DNA from 4 places in the Marinomonas vaga genome. Region 1 is predicted to be linked to each of the others. Evidence: predicted binding sites of a transcription regulator. Region 1 holds the regulator's gene; each other region holds the start of a gene.
The links. Region 1 encodes LexA, which represses DNA repair genes until DNA is damaged. Its sites were predicted from a motif close to TACTGTNTANNTANACAGTA; they were not measured.
Positions count from the first base shown of each region.

Region 2: ACZ5DR_RS12890 (S24 family peptidase) is a predicted target of LexA. The motif match lies at 1,326-1,345, and genes of this name have one in related genera.
Region 3: ruvC (crossover junction endodeoxyribonuclease RuvC) is a predicted target of LexA. The motif match lies at 1,589-1,608, and genes of this name have one in related genera.
Region 4: ACZ5DR_RS10390 (DNA topoisomerase III) is a predicted target of LexA. The motif match lies at 2,072-2,091, and genes of this name have one in related genera.

Region 1 covers NZ_AP043903.1:3,111,773-3,115,272, reverse strand. The annotation lists gene topA (type I DNA topoisomerase) at 1-553, shown strand, start outside; gene ACZ5DR_RS14560 (DUF6586 family protein) at 550-1,026, shown strand; gene ACZ5DR_RS14555 (hypothetical protein) at 1,029-1,292, shown strand; gene lexA (transcriptional repressor LexA) at 1,361-1,984, opposite strand; gene dinG (ATP-dependent DNA helicase DinG) at 2,054-3,500, shown strand, end outside.
Region 2 covers NZ_AP043903.1:2,748,378-2,751,877, forward strand. The annotation lists gene ACZ5DR_RS12885 (hypothetical protein) at 181-705, shown strand; gene ACZ5DR_RS12890 (S24 family peptidase) at 1,363-1,617, shown strand; gene ACZ5DR_RS12895 (S24 family peptidase) at 1,602-1,808, shown strand; gene ACZ5DR_RS12900 (DUF4113 domain-containing protein) at 1,845-1,940, shown strand; gene ACZ5DR_RS12905 (TnsA endonuclease N-terminal domain-containing protein) at 2,345-3,160, shown strand; gene ACZ5DR_RS12910 (Mu transposase C-terminal domain-containing protein) at 3,157-3,500, shown strand, end outside.
Region 3 covers NZ_AP043903.1:3,289,169-3,292,668, forward strand. The annotation lists gene ruvB (Holliday junction branch migration DNA helicase RuvB) at 1-401, opposite strand, end outside; gene ruvA (Holliday junction branch migration protein RuvA) at 409-1,008, opposite strand; gene ruvC (crossover junction endodeoxyribonuclease RuvC) at 1,010-1,564, opposite strand; gene aspS (aspartate--tRNA ligase) at 1,684-3,453, opposite strand.
Region 4 covers NZ_AP043903.1:2,210,867-2,214,366, reverse strand. The annotation lists gene ACZ5DR_RS10410 (GNAT family N-acetyltransferase) at 1-396, shown strand, start outside; gene ACZ5DR_RS10405 (FKBP-type peptidyl-prolyl cis-trans isomerase) at 471-1,091, opposite strand; gene ACZ5DR_RS10400 (hypothetical protein) at 1,241-1,402, shown strand; gene ACZ5DR_RS10395 (universal stress protein) at 1,478-1,963, shown strand; gene ACZ5DR_RS10390 (DNA topoisomerase III) at 2,122-3,500, shown strand, end outside.

The sequences.
Region 1 (3,500 bases):
TAACCCATCCTGCCCTGGTTACGAGGTTGAGGAAGGGGTGTTTAAGCTTAAAGGTTACGATGGCCCGGTTATTGAATGTGATAAGTGTGGCTCTGAAATGCAGCTTAAAACGGGGCGTTTCGGTAAATACTTTGGCTGTACCAATGAGGCTTGTAAAAATACCCGTAAGCTTCTTAAAAATGGCGAAGTGGCACCGCCAAAAATGGACCCTGTGTCTATGCCGGATCTTCCTTGTCAAAAGGTTGAGGATCACTATGTGCTCCGTGACGGAGCAACGGGTCTGTTCTTGGCTGCGAGTCAGTTCCCTCGTAAGCGTGAGACTCGTCCGCCTTTGGTGAAAGAGCTTAAGCCTTACATGGATCAGATTGATCCTAAGTATCATTACTTTGATAAAGCTCCCCTTCAGGATGAAGAGGGAAATCCTACTGTTATTCGTTACAGTCGCAAAACGAAAGAGCAGTACATTATGACTGAAGTAGAAGGCAAGCCTACGGGCTGGAAAGCTTTCTATGTCAATGGTAAATGGGATGTTCAACCAGGGAAGAAAAAATGAGTGGATCCAGCTTAGCAAGTTCAACGAATCAACGTCTTGATGCCGCGAGGCGTCTATTGAGCCAAAGCCAGCAAGGGGAAGACAGTTGGCTTGCTTCTAGCTTTGAAAACTCTGCCTTATTTCAGCTTCGCAGTGCCCTGAATGGCTTACTTCAGGAAATTCAATCTGTGTATAGCTTGAAGGGCGAGTTGTCTGTGACAGCCATGGTCCAGCTTGCGGCGACTAAAGGTGTTATCGTGCCAGCTCTACAAGAGCTACAGCTGCTACAAGAAAATCGTCAGTCATGGCTGTCTCAGCTTTACTCTGGCTATGTGGCTGCCCTTGAGTGTACCCCGAATGTGGGTGCCGTATCGGCTAATTCTGGATCTGACCTGATTGGTAAGGGGTCAGACTCTGGTGCAGCGACAAAACACATCCTCAATTCACTGGTGGACATTGTACTGCGGTTTCGTGAAGATTCCGCAGAATATTAAGAATGAAAGATACGTATTTAGAAATTGTTGAATTAGAAAATGGAGACATTGTGCTCCGTCCTGCAAGCGAGGATGAGGACGATAAGACGCCCCTTGCAACCCTTAAAATCTCAGATGACACCAAGGCATTCTTAAAAGATCGTTATTTTGAATTGGCTAAGTGTATGTTCCATGCGGGCATTGACTACGTGTATTCAGAGGATTTCGATTCAGGAGAAGGGCATGATGCCCATGATGAAGAGTTTATGCCTCGTATTCTTCACTGATGTTCTGTGTTGTCTATCTAAAACAAAAATGGTTGCTTAAATAAAGCAACCTTTTTTGCTTTTGGGGACTAGATCCCACGTCGAATAACACCCACTGATAGACCTTCAATGACAAATTCTTCGCTTTCAAGATCAACGACTATGTCATTAAATGCTTCATTTTCGGGCTGAAGTCTGACTTCGCTGCCCTTTTGTTGGAAGCGTTTTACTGTTACTTCGTCACCGATTCGAGCGACAACAATTTGACCATTACGCACAGTGGTGGTTTTGTGCACAGCGAGTAGGTCGCCATCATAAATGCCAACATCTTTCATGCTCATGCCATTTACCGAAAGCAGGTAGTCGGCTTTAGGAGAAAACATGTCGGAGGGGACCTTGATGCGTGAATCAATATTCTCTTGTGCCAGAATAGGGTATCCTGCTGCCACTTGACCAACGATGGGTAGAGTGCCGTCTTCATCGTTTGCACTTTCGGCAGGTTGTTCAATTAAGCGAATGCCACGTGAAGCACCAGATAGCATTTCAATAGCGCCTTTTTTACTTAGGGCTTTTAAATGTTCTTCGGCTGCATTGGGTGACTTAAAGCCAAGTCGTGCTGCGATTTCAGCTCGAGTTGGCGGAAAGCCAGTTTCATTAATGAATTCGCGAATCGTCTCTAGGACATCAGACTGTCTTTTTGTTAATTTAATCATATGGCATCTGTTTGTTTATACAGTTACTGTTATTATATACAGCTAATCATCTATAGCTCAACTAATTAAATGCTTTCAGACAAGATAAAGAATCAAATTCAGCAAGCCTACCGAGATTATCTAGAGGCAAAAGGCCACAAGGCCCGTGTGGGACAGCGTCATATGATCGCGACCATTGCTCGGACCCTTGGCAATATAAAACAGGGCACCGAAGGTGAGCGGCTAGGTGAAAAGCATGTGGCTGTGGTCGAGGCTGGCACCGGTACAGGTAAGACCTTGTCTTACTGTCTTTCAACGATTCCGATTGTGAAGGATAAGGGTCTTAAGCTAATTATCTCTACTGCGACAGTTGCCTTACAGGAGCAAATCTTACATAAAGAGCTGCCAAGTCTTCTTGAGCATACGGATTATAGTTTCCGATATACCCTCGCTAAAGGTCGTGGTCGTTACCTGTGCTTAAACAACCTTGAGAGCTTTCTGGGTGCTGAAGAGCAATCCACAGAGGATATGTTCGCAGGCCTGTTTGAACAACATCTGGCGGCGGATGATGTCAATATCACCCTGTATCAGGAAATGGATGATAAGCTTCGCGACGGTGAGTGGGATGGAGACAAAGATAATTGGGAAGGCATCATTCGTGAGAATGATTGGCGTCGTCTCACCACTGATCATCAACAATGTACAAATCGTAATTGTGCTAACTTCTCCGCCTGTCCATTTTTTAAGGCCCGAGGTGAACTAGAAATTGCAGATGTCATAGTGGCTAACCATGATTTGGTGTTAGCGGATTTATCATTGGGTGGCGGTGCCATTCTTTCAGACCCCAAAGAAACCATCTATGTATTTGATGAAGGACATCATCTACCTGACAAGGCCATAGGTCACTTTAGACATGAAGTGCGTCTGCAACAAAGTATCAGTTGGCTTAAGCAGCTAGACAAAAACCTTATAAATTTCCGTCAGGAACTAACGGACGAAGTCAGTTTGTCGGGGCAGATCTTATTAAAAATCCCCCAGCAAATACAAAGCACGATCAACTTTGTACAGTACGTGCAGCAGGGGATCGCACCCTTTATCCAAGGGTTGGGATTGGACGAAGATACGCGTCAGCACCGTTTTGAATTTGGTGTTATCCCTGATGAATTACGCCAGCTGGCATACAGCCTTACTATGTCTTACCAAAAGCTCTACAAGCAGATTGAAACCATTCAGGATGAATGTAAAAAGGTAAAGCAAAATGAAGGCATGGGGATCACGGAGGAAACCGCTGAAAATTGGCTGCCAATCTTAGGTGTCATCTTAGGGCGTCTTGAAGCCTGTGTGGAGCTTTGGAAGCTCTATTCCGCTATTGATGATCAGACCTATCCCCCTAATGCCCGATGGCTTGTTTTAGTGGGCCAAGGCCTTGAACAAGATGTAGAGCTGGGTGGTTCCCCCATCTTAGCCGCCCATACGCTGCGTATGCAGCTCTGGGACAAGTGCTTTGGTGCGGTTGTTACCTCAGCCACATTGACGG
Region 2 (3,500 bases), 360 kb from region 1:
GAAACAGGATATGGTCACACGATATTTAACGAGCAGCCTTAACAATCGCAGGCAACCCTACGGCTTCTTCGTTGCGCCTTCGGCTCCACTTCAAAGCTGCGGGCGCTAGCTTCTTAGCATCAAATAATTATTAAGTAGTAAAAAACATAAACTAATGAAATAAGCGATGAGTCAGTAAATATGGATGCTTCAGAAGTCCCAAGCACTAAGAAAAAAGTTAGTTGGAAGAAATTAAACTATTTTTTAAAAGATAATATAAGTATTATATCAGACCTTTTAGCCTCTCTATCAATTATTTTTGCAGCAGGAATTTTTATATATAACTATTTTGATAGCAAAGTATCAGACATAAATGCCGCAACGATAATAAGTGAAAATGAAAAGTTAGCACTTCTGGTAAGCAATACAGGGGGTAATGATGTTGTACTTAAAAGAATTTTTATTTCTGTTCCTTATGTCGACGTAAAAAACCAAGCAAAAATAAAAAATATTGGAGCTCTTTTAGAAAAAGATAAATCTAGAATAATTGAATCTTTAGATTCTAAGCTGTATAGCTCTGTCATTTATAATAAGTATGAACACGGAAATAATATTGCAACTACATCATGTACTATTTCTATAGAATATATTGATCCTGACGGTGATATAAACAAAAAGGATTTTCCAGAAACGTGCATAGCTGCAACAATGATCCAAAATAAATAAGAACGAAACTAAAAAAATAATTGGGATCAAAATAAAAATAATTGGGGTCAGATGAAAATAGAGCATTAACCCCATCCGTATTCCTCAGACGTACATTACGCTATTTTTAAATTTCTCACCCCAATCCCATCCGTACTTCCTTCAATCCTCGATCCAGCTTGACCTATCGAGTCGGCAGGTTTGTGTGCCGAGCCTGCAAACACCAAACCCTGTTGTTACAATCCGTTTCCAAAACTTTACGGTATAGATATACAGTTATTGGGTTTTGCGCATTATGAAGGTCACGTATCTTGGCTCTGCTGAATCAGCCGCTTTTCTTTCGATCAATAAGTTGAACATTCCACTCTATGTTGAGTCGGTGTCGGCGGGGTTTCCGTCCCCAGCCCAGGACTTTGTGGGGCGCACGTTAGACTTGAACGTAACAATGGGGTCAGATGAAAATAGATCACTGACCCCATGCGTATTCCCCAGTCACACAATACGCCACGTTTAGACTTTTTGCCCCAATCCCATCCGTACTTCCTTCCACCTTAGATCCTGCTTGACCTATCGAGTTGACAGGCTTGTGTGTCGAGCCTACAAACCCCAAAACCTGTTGTCACAATCCGTTGTCAAAACTATTCTGTATAAATATACAGTAATTTGATTTTGCGTATTATGAAGGTCACGTATCTTGGCTCTGCTGAATCAGCCGCTTTTCTTTCGATCAATAAGTTAAACATTCCGCTCTATGTGGAGTCGGTGTCGGCGGGGTTTCCGTCTCCGGCTCAGGACTTTGTGGAGCGTACGTTAGACTTGAACGAGCTGTGTATTCAGCACCCGAGTGCGACCTTCTTTGTTCGTGCTCAAGGGGATTCCATGGTGGAAGCGGGGATTATTCAGGAGATATCTTGGTGGTGGATCGTTCGTTAACGGCTCGCCATGGGGACATTGTGATTGCATGTCTGCATGGTGAGATGACGGTCAAAACCCTTGAATTAAAACCCCAAGTCTTGCTCCGTCCGAAAAACAAAGCCTATCGTCCCATTGAGATCACAGAGGAATCCCAGTTAGAGATTTTCGGCGTAGTAACTGGGGTTGTCCGTAAGTTTGAGCGTGGCTGATGAATACTGCCTGAATGCGTTACTCCTGTTTGGTGGATGACAGGTTATACCGTAAAGGGCACCGTATTCTCAGCCTCACAGGGCATCAGGCCTCAATGGTCTATGAAGCGTGAGCATCTGTCCTCAGCGTAGACCTCTGGGTGGGTTGACCTACCGCTTGTTTACTAAATGATCAGTATCTGATGCCTTTAAAATTACGCAAGAATTGTGAATTTTTGTAGTCAGCCATTTTAAAGATTTCTTTTATAATATTTCAAATAAGCTAAAAAATATTAGCTTTAAACTAATATTTTAGGGGGTTTTTATTAGTAATAAAATATATTATGTCAAAATAACACAGTTCTCTATTTTTTATAAGCTATTGATTTATATGTTTTTTATTGGATTTGAATTAATCTGAGATATCTTTTTTAATGAGGTTTTATAATATTTCCCTGAATTTTTCATAATATATAGAAAACTGAATTGCTCTATATTGAATCGATTTTAAATTCGTGTAATTTGATATTTATTGAGTTTTAAATCGGTTCAGGAAAATGAGACAAGTTAATCAAAATAAGCGTTACGCAGAGCATCACGAATCATTCGTTAATTCAGAGATACCCTACATCCCTATGATTCGTACGATGGACTTTACTCGATCCGCAGGTAACCGATCCAAAGTCCCTCATTTCAGAGACTCTGATCGCTTGATTCACTTTATGTCTGTTAATGAACGATGGGCTTTTCTTAATATTCTTCACAACTGCGATGTGATTGACGTCTATGAACAGTGGGCCATCGACCTCGAAAGCTCAATGTTGATTTGCCAAAAGCTGGACATCGAACACCCCAAAATTCCTCGAGGTTCCAGTTGGGCATATCAAAGCTTTGATCTTCTGGTGGAGCTAGATGCCTCTAACGATGACACTTGCGTTGAAGACGTCAAATGGCTTGCGGTGGCTGTGAAATCAAGTTATCACGCCTCGAATAAACGTGTAATCGAAAAACTCTTAATTCAAGAAGCTTTCGCTCGCATGAAAGGGTATGAGTTCTGTCTGATTACAGATGATGAGATTAGGAATGTTTACAGTGAAACCTTAGACACTTTGTATTTTCACTACAAACTACGTCCCTCGACAGAGATTTACTACGACACTTGGTTGAATACTTTTCGCGGTGAGCTTTTGTTCAATGCTGATATGCGTTTAGGAAAACTCATCAAGGCTGTGGCATCCAGTGTTGGTATCGAAGATGAATTGTCCGCGCATTTCTTTTGCCACGCTTTATGGTGCAAAGATTTTAAGATGGACTGGAGCCAACGCCTTCGATATGAGCGAAGTGCTGAGTCTCTAGGAGTGATGCCTCTATGAGTGATGCCTCTATGAGTGATGCCTCTATGAGTGATGCCTCTATGAGTAATAGCATGATGGTTACTCAAAGCGCTGGCGCACTCCCTATGGAGGTATGCGCTCCGATCAACAAATTTGAAGTCATTAAACTGACAGAAGATGACTATGGTGATGTTGAGCCAGTAGTCATCGGTGGTACTGAAATACTTGCTGATTCCCTTATCGTTCATATTGATCTTGTGCGAGGGGCGGCTTTTTTGATGAATATTCGTACTAAGCCTAAGAAACCCAAAGAAGTCGCGATCACTGATTTAGTTGAAGCAATTCAAAGGAAAGAGGTCATTAAGGTAAGTAGCTTTAA
Region 3 (3,500 bases), 180 kb from region 1:
TGATAGTCTTCCATGGCAGGATAAAGCACCTCCTCAATGGCTGGACTTAAGCGATGAATTTCATCAATAAAAAGCACATCACCTTCTTCTAGATTCGTCAGCAGAGCCGCCAAATCTCCTGCTCTTTCCAAGACCGGGCCAGAAGTGGTTTTTATCTCCGCCCCCATTTCATTTGCAATGATGTTAGCAAGGGTTGTTTTACCCAAGCCTGGAGGACCAAATATTAAGGAATGATCTAAAGGCTCCCCCCGCTGCCGAGCCGCTTGAATAAAAATATCCATCTGCTCTTTAACAACAGGCTGTCCAATATACTCCTGCAACGATTGGGGGCGTATCGCCCGATCAACCTGTCCTTCAGTACCCTTAATTTGAGGAGAGATTATACGGTCATGCTCTATCATATTTGTTTTATCTCAACGTACTCTTTAATGCCGCTTTAATTAGAGACTCACTGTCGGAGTCATCTTTAGGCAACTTAGCAATCACCCGTGCGGCTTCTTGTGGCTTATAGCCTAACGCCACCAAGGCTGACTCTGCTTCCTGCCTAGGATCTGTTGTCACCTGCTGCACCACAGCCTTCGTAGTAAACAAGTCTTGTTTTGCCGCGGCACCAAGTTTATCACGTAACTCCACAACCAAACGCTCGGCAGTCTTCTTACCCACACCCGGTATTTTAGTTAATGAGGTGATTTGGGACTCCTGGACAGCTTCAATGAGCTCAGACGGAGACATACTAGATAATATGGCCAAAGCCATTTTAGGCCCCACACCATTGACCTTAATAAGGATGCGAAACAATGCTCGTTCATCCTTTGTGACGAAGCCATACAAGGATTGAGCATCTTCCTTAACTTGAAAGTGCGTATGCAAGGTGACCTGCTGACCAATGGGAGGCAATTCATAAATAGTACTCATGGAGGCCGTCACCTCGTAGCCTATACCAGCCACATCGACCAACAATTCAGGAGGGGACTTCTCAACCAGCACCCCAACAATTCGACCTATCATTTTAAGCTTTCCTTAAATCAGATTGCTGCCAACGCTTTGACGTTCGTCCGGCGCGTTTACCAACACCATATTCCAAACCATCCGAAGTCCGGGTATTTGAATGACATAGGGCAATAGCTAAGGCATCCGCCGCATCAGCCTGGGGCGTTGATTCCAAAGACATTAGCAATTGAACCATTGCCTGAACCTGTGACTTATCAGCATTACCATTACCCACGACAGACTGCTTCACGCGCCGTGCGGCATATTCAAAAACAGGCAAATCAGCCATAGCCGCCGCCACGATCGCTGCGCCACGGGCTTGCCCAAGCTTTAACGCAGAATTGGCATTTTTTGCCAAGAACACTTCTTCAATGGCAAATTCCTTTGGTGAAAACTCCTCAATCACTTGGGAGACACACTCAAAAATGCGCTTTAAACGGATGGGCAAATTTTCATCAGGAAGACGAATGCAGCCACTGCTCACATAACGTGCCTTGCCATTTATTACATCAATAACACCAAACCCCGTCACCCGAGAACCTGGGTCAATCGCCAATATACGTGTAGAAGCCACAGCCTAACCACTTAACCATTAAGATACTGTATATTTCACCAGCCCCAGTAATGCAATGCAATCCTAGATACAAAAAAGGGCCACATATGCGGCCCTTTTTTTTATAAACTTACGCTAAATCACTCAACAACTGGCTTACGAACACGAATGCTCAGCTCTTTAAGTTGTTTATCGCTGACTTCGCCAGGCGCTTGAGTCAACAGACAAGTAGCACTTTGCGTTTTAGGGAAGGCAATCACATCACGAATCGATGCAGACCCCGTCATTAGCATAACCAAGCGATCCAAGCCAAATGCCAAACCACCATGTGGCGGCGCACCAAACTTCAACGCATCCAGCAAGAAACCAAATTTCTCTTCTTGCTCTTCTTCAGAGATATTCAGCAATTTAAACACTGCTTGCTGCATTTCTGCTTGGTGAATACGGATAGAGCCACCACCTAGCTCGGTTCCATTTAGAACCATGTCATAGGCCTGAGAAAGAGCTGTCAGCGGGTTTGCCTGAAGCTCTTCTGGAGAACAAGACGGCGCAGTGAATGGGTGATGGATAGCTGTAATGCCACCGTCAGATGTTTCTTCAAACATTGGGAAGTCAACTACCCAAAGCGGCGCCCACTCACAGGTATATAGGTCAAGATCAGCACCTAGCTTACAACGCAACGCACCTAGCGCTTCGTTAACAACACTAGTTTGGTCAGCACCAAAGAAGATTAAATCACCATCTTGCGCTTCCACACGATCAAGCAAAGCTTGACGCACTTCTACAGGCAAGAATTTAACAATTGGAGACTGTAACCCTTCTTCCAGATCAGACTTATTGTTTACTTTAATATAAGCCAGACCTTTCGCACCGTAGATACCTACAAACTTAGTGTACTCGTCAATCTGCTTACGAGTTAAGGCATTGCCACCTGGCACCTTCAATGCTGCAACACGACCTTTAGGATCAGACGCAGGACCAGAGAAGACTTTAAAGTCAACTTCTGTCATTAAGTCAGACACTGTCTCAATAGTCAGTGGAATACGCAAATCTGGCTTATCAGAACCGTATTTTTCCATTGCTTCAGAGAAAGGCATGCGCGGGAAGGTACCCAAATCCACATCTTTCAACTCTTTAAACAAATTCGTAATCATACCCTCGGTTAGGGTCATGATGTCTTCTTGACCTAGGAAAGAGGTCTCCAAGTCAATCTGAGTGAATTCAGGCTGACGATCTGCACGCAAGTCTTCGTCACGGAAACATTTTGCAATTTGGTAGTAACGATCAAAGCCAGACACCATCAACAACTGCTTAAACAACTGTGGCGATTGAGGCAAGGCAAAGAAGCTACCTTGGTGAGTACGGCTAGGCACCAAGTAGTCACGTGCACCCTCTGGGGTTGCGCGGGTCAAAATAGGCGTTTCAATGTCTAAGAAACCATTTTCGTCTAGGTAACGACGCAATACAGACGTTACTTTTGAACGGAAACGTAGTTTCTGTTGAATTTCTGGACGACGCAAATCGATGAAACGATTCTTCAGACGAATGTCTTCACCTACTGTTTGGTGGTCGTCTAGCTGGAATGGAGGCGTTGCCGCTCGGTTTAGGATTTCTAGCTCGTGACCCAAAACCTCAATCTCACCTGTGGTCATATTTGGGTTAACTGTCCCTTCTGGACGAGCACGAACAACACCCTTAATCTGAACCACAAATTCACTACGGCAGCTGTCTGCTAGGGCAAAGCTGTCGGCACGATCTGGATCAAATACCACTTGAGTCAAACCTTCACGATCGCGAAGATCCAAGAAAATAACACCACCATGGTCGCGGCGACGGTGTACCCAGCCGCTAAGAGTGACTTCTTCTGAAATGTTTTTTGCTGTTAACTCGCCGCAATAATGGCTGCGCATAATTTGTATCCTATTACCGTCTCATCTTGAGCGTTAATGTTGTTCTG
Region 4 (3,500 bases), 900 kb from region 1:
TGGCAAAGCAGCCGTGACCAGCTGACCTTTGTACGCCACCAAGTATTTGTCATCGAACACGGTATCGATGAGCAAGACGAATGGGACGATCAAGATGCCGTCGCCACCCACTTCGTGGCCTTTGGTACCACAGCGGTGCCGGTGGGGGTTTGTCGACTTACTGAAGACGGGCAAATCGGTCGCCTTGCCGTCCTGCCAAGCTACCGCCAGCAAGGCTACGGTAAATTACTGCTGCGCAAAGCTATCCAAGTGGCCCGGGAACTGTCTTTAGACGAAGTCTTCTTACACGCCATGGTAGATGTTCAGCCCTTCTATCACGCCCACGGATTCGAGAGTGATGGCCTGATCTTTATGGAGGCAGGCAAACCTCACATCAAAATGACACGCAAAGTCTAATTCATTTCTAGACCATAAGTTACCGACACAAAAAAGGAGCCCACAGGCTCCTTTTTTCGTTTCACATAAAGCGATTATAGGATCGCAATAAGTTCCACATCAAATACCAATACAGAGTGAGGCTGAATCAAAGCGCCTGCACCTTGTGCACCGTAAGCAAGCTCTGCAGGGATTGCAAAGCGGTATTTCGCGCCTTCTTTCATCAATTGAACACCTTCAGTCCAACCAGCGATAACGCCAGATAGAGGGAATTCAATTGGCTCGCCACGTTGAATAGAGCTGTCAAATACTTGACCGTCTACTAGACGACCTTCGTAATGAACACGTACAGTAGAAGACGCTACTGGCTGGTTGCCTGTACCTTCTTCCAAAACTTCATACTGAAGACCAGACTCAGTCACTTGAACGCCTTCACGAGCTTTGTTTTCGGCTAGGAAAGCTTCGCCAGCGGCAACTGTTTCTGCTGCTGCAGCTTTAGATTTCGCTTCCATTTTTTCTTGAAGCTCTGCGAATGCTGCTTCCAACTCAGCTGCTGGAACCGCCATTGGCTGCTCATTTAGAGCATCTTTGATCGCTGCGAAAAGGTGGTCTAGAGACAGCTCACCTAGATCGCTGCCACGTAGTTGATCACCGATCTGACGACCGATACCGTAAGCAATTTTTGCTTCATTCGTCGCGAAGGACAATTCAGACATAGTTCAATCTCTTTGTGTCGTTAAAAATAGGCGCACAGAATATCACATCCAACCCCCTATGCCGACCAATGCAATTAAAACAAAACTATAGACTCAATAAATGATATTGATTATCATTTAAACCAAATAAACGATAGGAGGCTTTGATTATGTCTAAGATTTTCACTCGCCCAACCAACAAACCTGTATCCACATCAAAGTGGCCGACCCTTGCATTTGTCACCGTGATTTTATGCGTCACAGCGTTTGGCTTTGTCTCCAGTCAACATGAGGCCATAAACATTCAGAATTCTTATCTCTCGAGTCAGTAGCTTGATATAGGTCAGCTCGTTTTATTCAAAAAGGACTAGAGTCAAACCTATAGCAAGCCCGAAAGGAGATTCACGATGCTACCTAAAATTGAAACCATCTTATACGCCTGTGACCTAGAGCCCAAAACAACTCAGGCCATGGAAATGGTGATGAACCTAGCCATCGCTAACCAAGCAAAAGTGATCATCATGCACGCTCTGGAGCCCATCAGCGCGCAAGCTTCTAATATGATCTACAACTACATGTCTGAGCAGACAGTGAAGACCATGCGCGAAGAAGCAATCCACTCTATTCGTGAGCGAATGAAAGCTTTTCTAGAGGAGTTCACCCAGTCACACCCAGAGGACATGCGTGACCTAGGCAGCGAACCGCAACTGGAAGTTGTCAGTGGGATCCCTGCGGAAGCGATTGAAAAAACAGCGGAAAAAGTCGGTGCCGACATGATCGTAATGAACAGCCGCACCCACAGCAAAATTGGTCAAATGGTCATCGGCTCCACTGCGAACAAAGTTGTTCACCACAGCCGAATCCCGGTATTAGTTGTTCCAATATTGAAATAACCTCAAACAACCCAGCCCGAGCAAGTAGCCACTACTCGCTTGGGCGTTCTTATTTTTCAATCTTACTCCCCAATACTGCGCTCTTAAATTAGACACAAACACCACAATTACTGTATAAATAACCATAACTTTATCGGTATCCATCTTGCTCGCTGTTTATGATTTTATACATCGCTGAAAAGCCCAGTTTGGCTCGTGCTATTGCTGCCGGACTTCCTACCCCGCAAAAAAAACACGACGGTTATATTCAACTACCAAATGGTGACTGTGTGACCTGGTGCATCGGCCATCTACTGGAATTAGCGGAGCCGCAAGATTATTCAGATCGTTACAAACAGTGGAATTTAGACCATCTCCCCATCATCCCCAGCGAATGGCAATGGAAAGCCAAATCAGGGACAAAAAAACAACTCAGTGTGGTGCGAAAGCTTCTTAAAGAGGCCACTCAGATCGTTCACGCAGGGGACCCAGATCGAGAAGGCCAATTGCTGGTGGACGAAGTGTTGCACTATGCCAAGGTGCCCAAGTACAAACTTGAATCCACTCAACGCCTTTTGATAAGCGATTTGACGACCAGCGCGGTGAAAAAAGCCCTCAACACCTTACGCTCAAACAAAGAGTTTGCCCCCCTGTCTCGGTCCGCTTTGGCTCGTTCTCGAGCAGATTGGCTGTATGGCATTAATCTCACTCGAGCTTACACGGTAAAAGGCCGCCAAGCGGGTTATCAGGGGGTATTGTCTGTTGGCCGAGTACAAACCCCTGTATTGGGGCTCGTGGTGCGCCGAGATTTAGATCGGGAAAACTTTGTTCCGACAGCCTATTACCAAGTGCTTGCCCACATTCAAGGGGCATCTGTGCCGTTTACTGCTAAATGGCTCCCCAGTGAGGCTTGCCAGCCCTACCAAGACAGTGAAGGCAGAGTGCTCAGCCGCCCTCTTGCAGAGAATGTGGCACAGCGCATTACCGATAAACCTGCGCTGGTAAGCGACTATCAGAGCGCCCTAAAAAAACAAGCACCGCCACTGCCTTACAATCTAAGCGCCTTGCAGATCGATGCCGCCAAAGCCTTCTCCATGTCGGCTCAAAAGGTACTAGATACCTGTCAGTCACTGTACGAGCGACATCAGATGATCACTTACCCAAGATCTGATTGCCGTTATTTACCAACGGAACAGTTTGCTCAAGCACCACACATTGTCAGTAAGCTCCAAGCCCTACCGTTGCCATATCAGCAAGCGGCGACTCAAGCCAACAGCCGTCAAAAATCAAAAGCCTGGAACGACAAGCAAGTGGGCGCTCACCATGCCATCATCCCAACCACACAGCTAAACGGTTACGACAAGCTCAATCAAGATGAGAAGAAAATCTTTGAATTGGTGGCACGTCAGTATTTGATTCAATTCATGCCTCACTATGAGTATTTAGCGACCAAGATTATTTTAGAGATAGAGGGAGGACACTTCTCAGCGACAGGAGTGAGTGTTCAGCAAATGGGATGGAAAGCATTAATGCCCGCCAGTAAAAAAGACGAAACCTT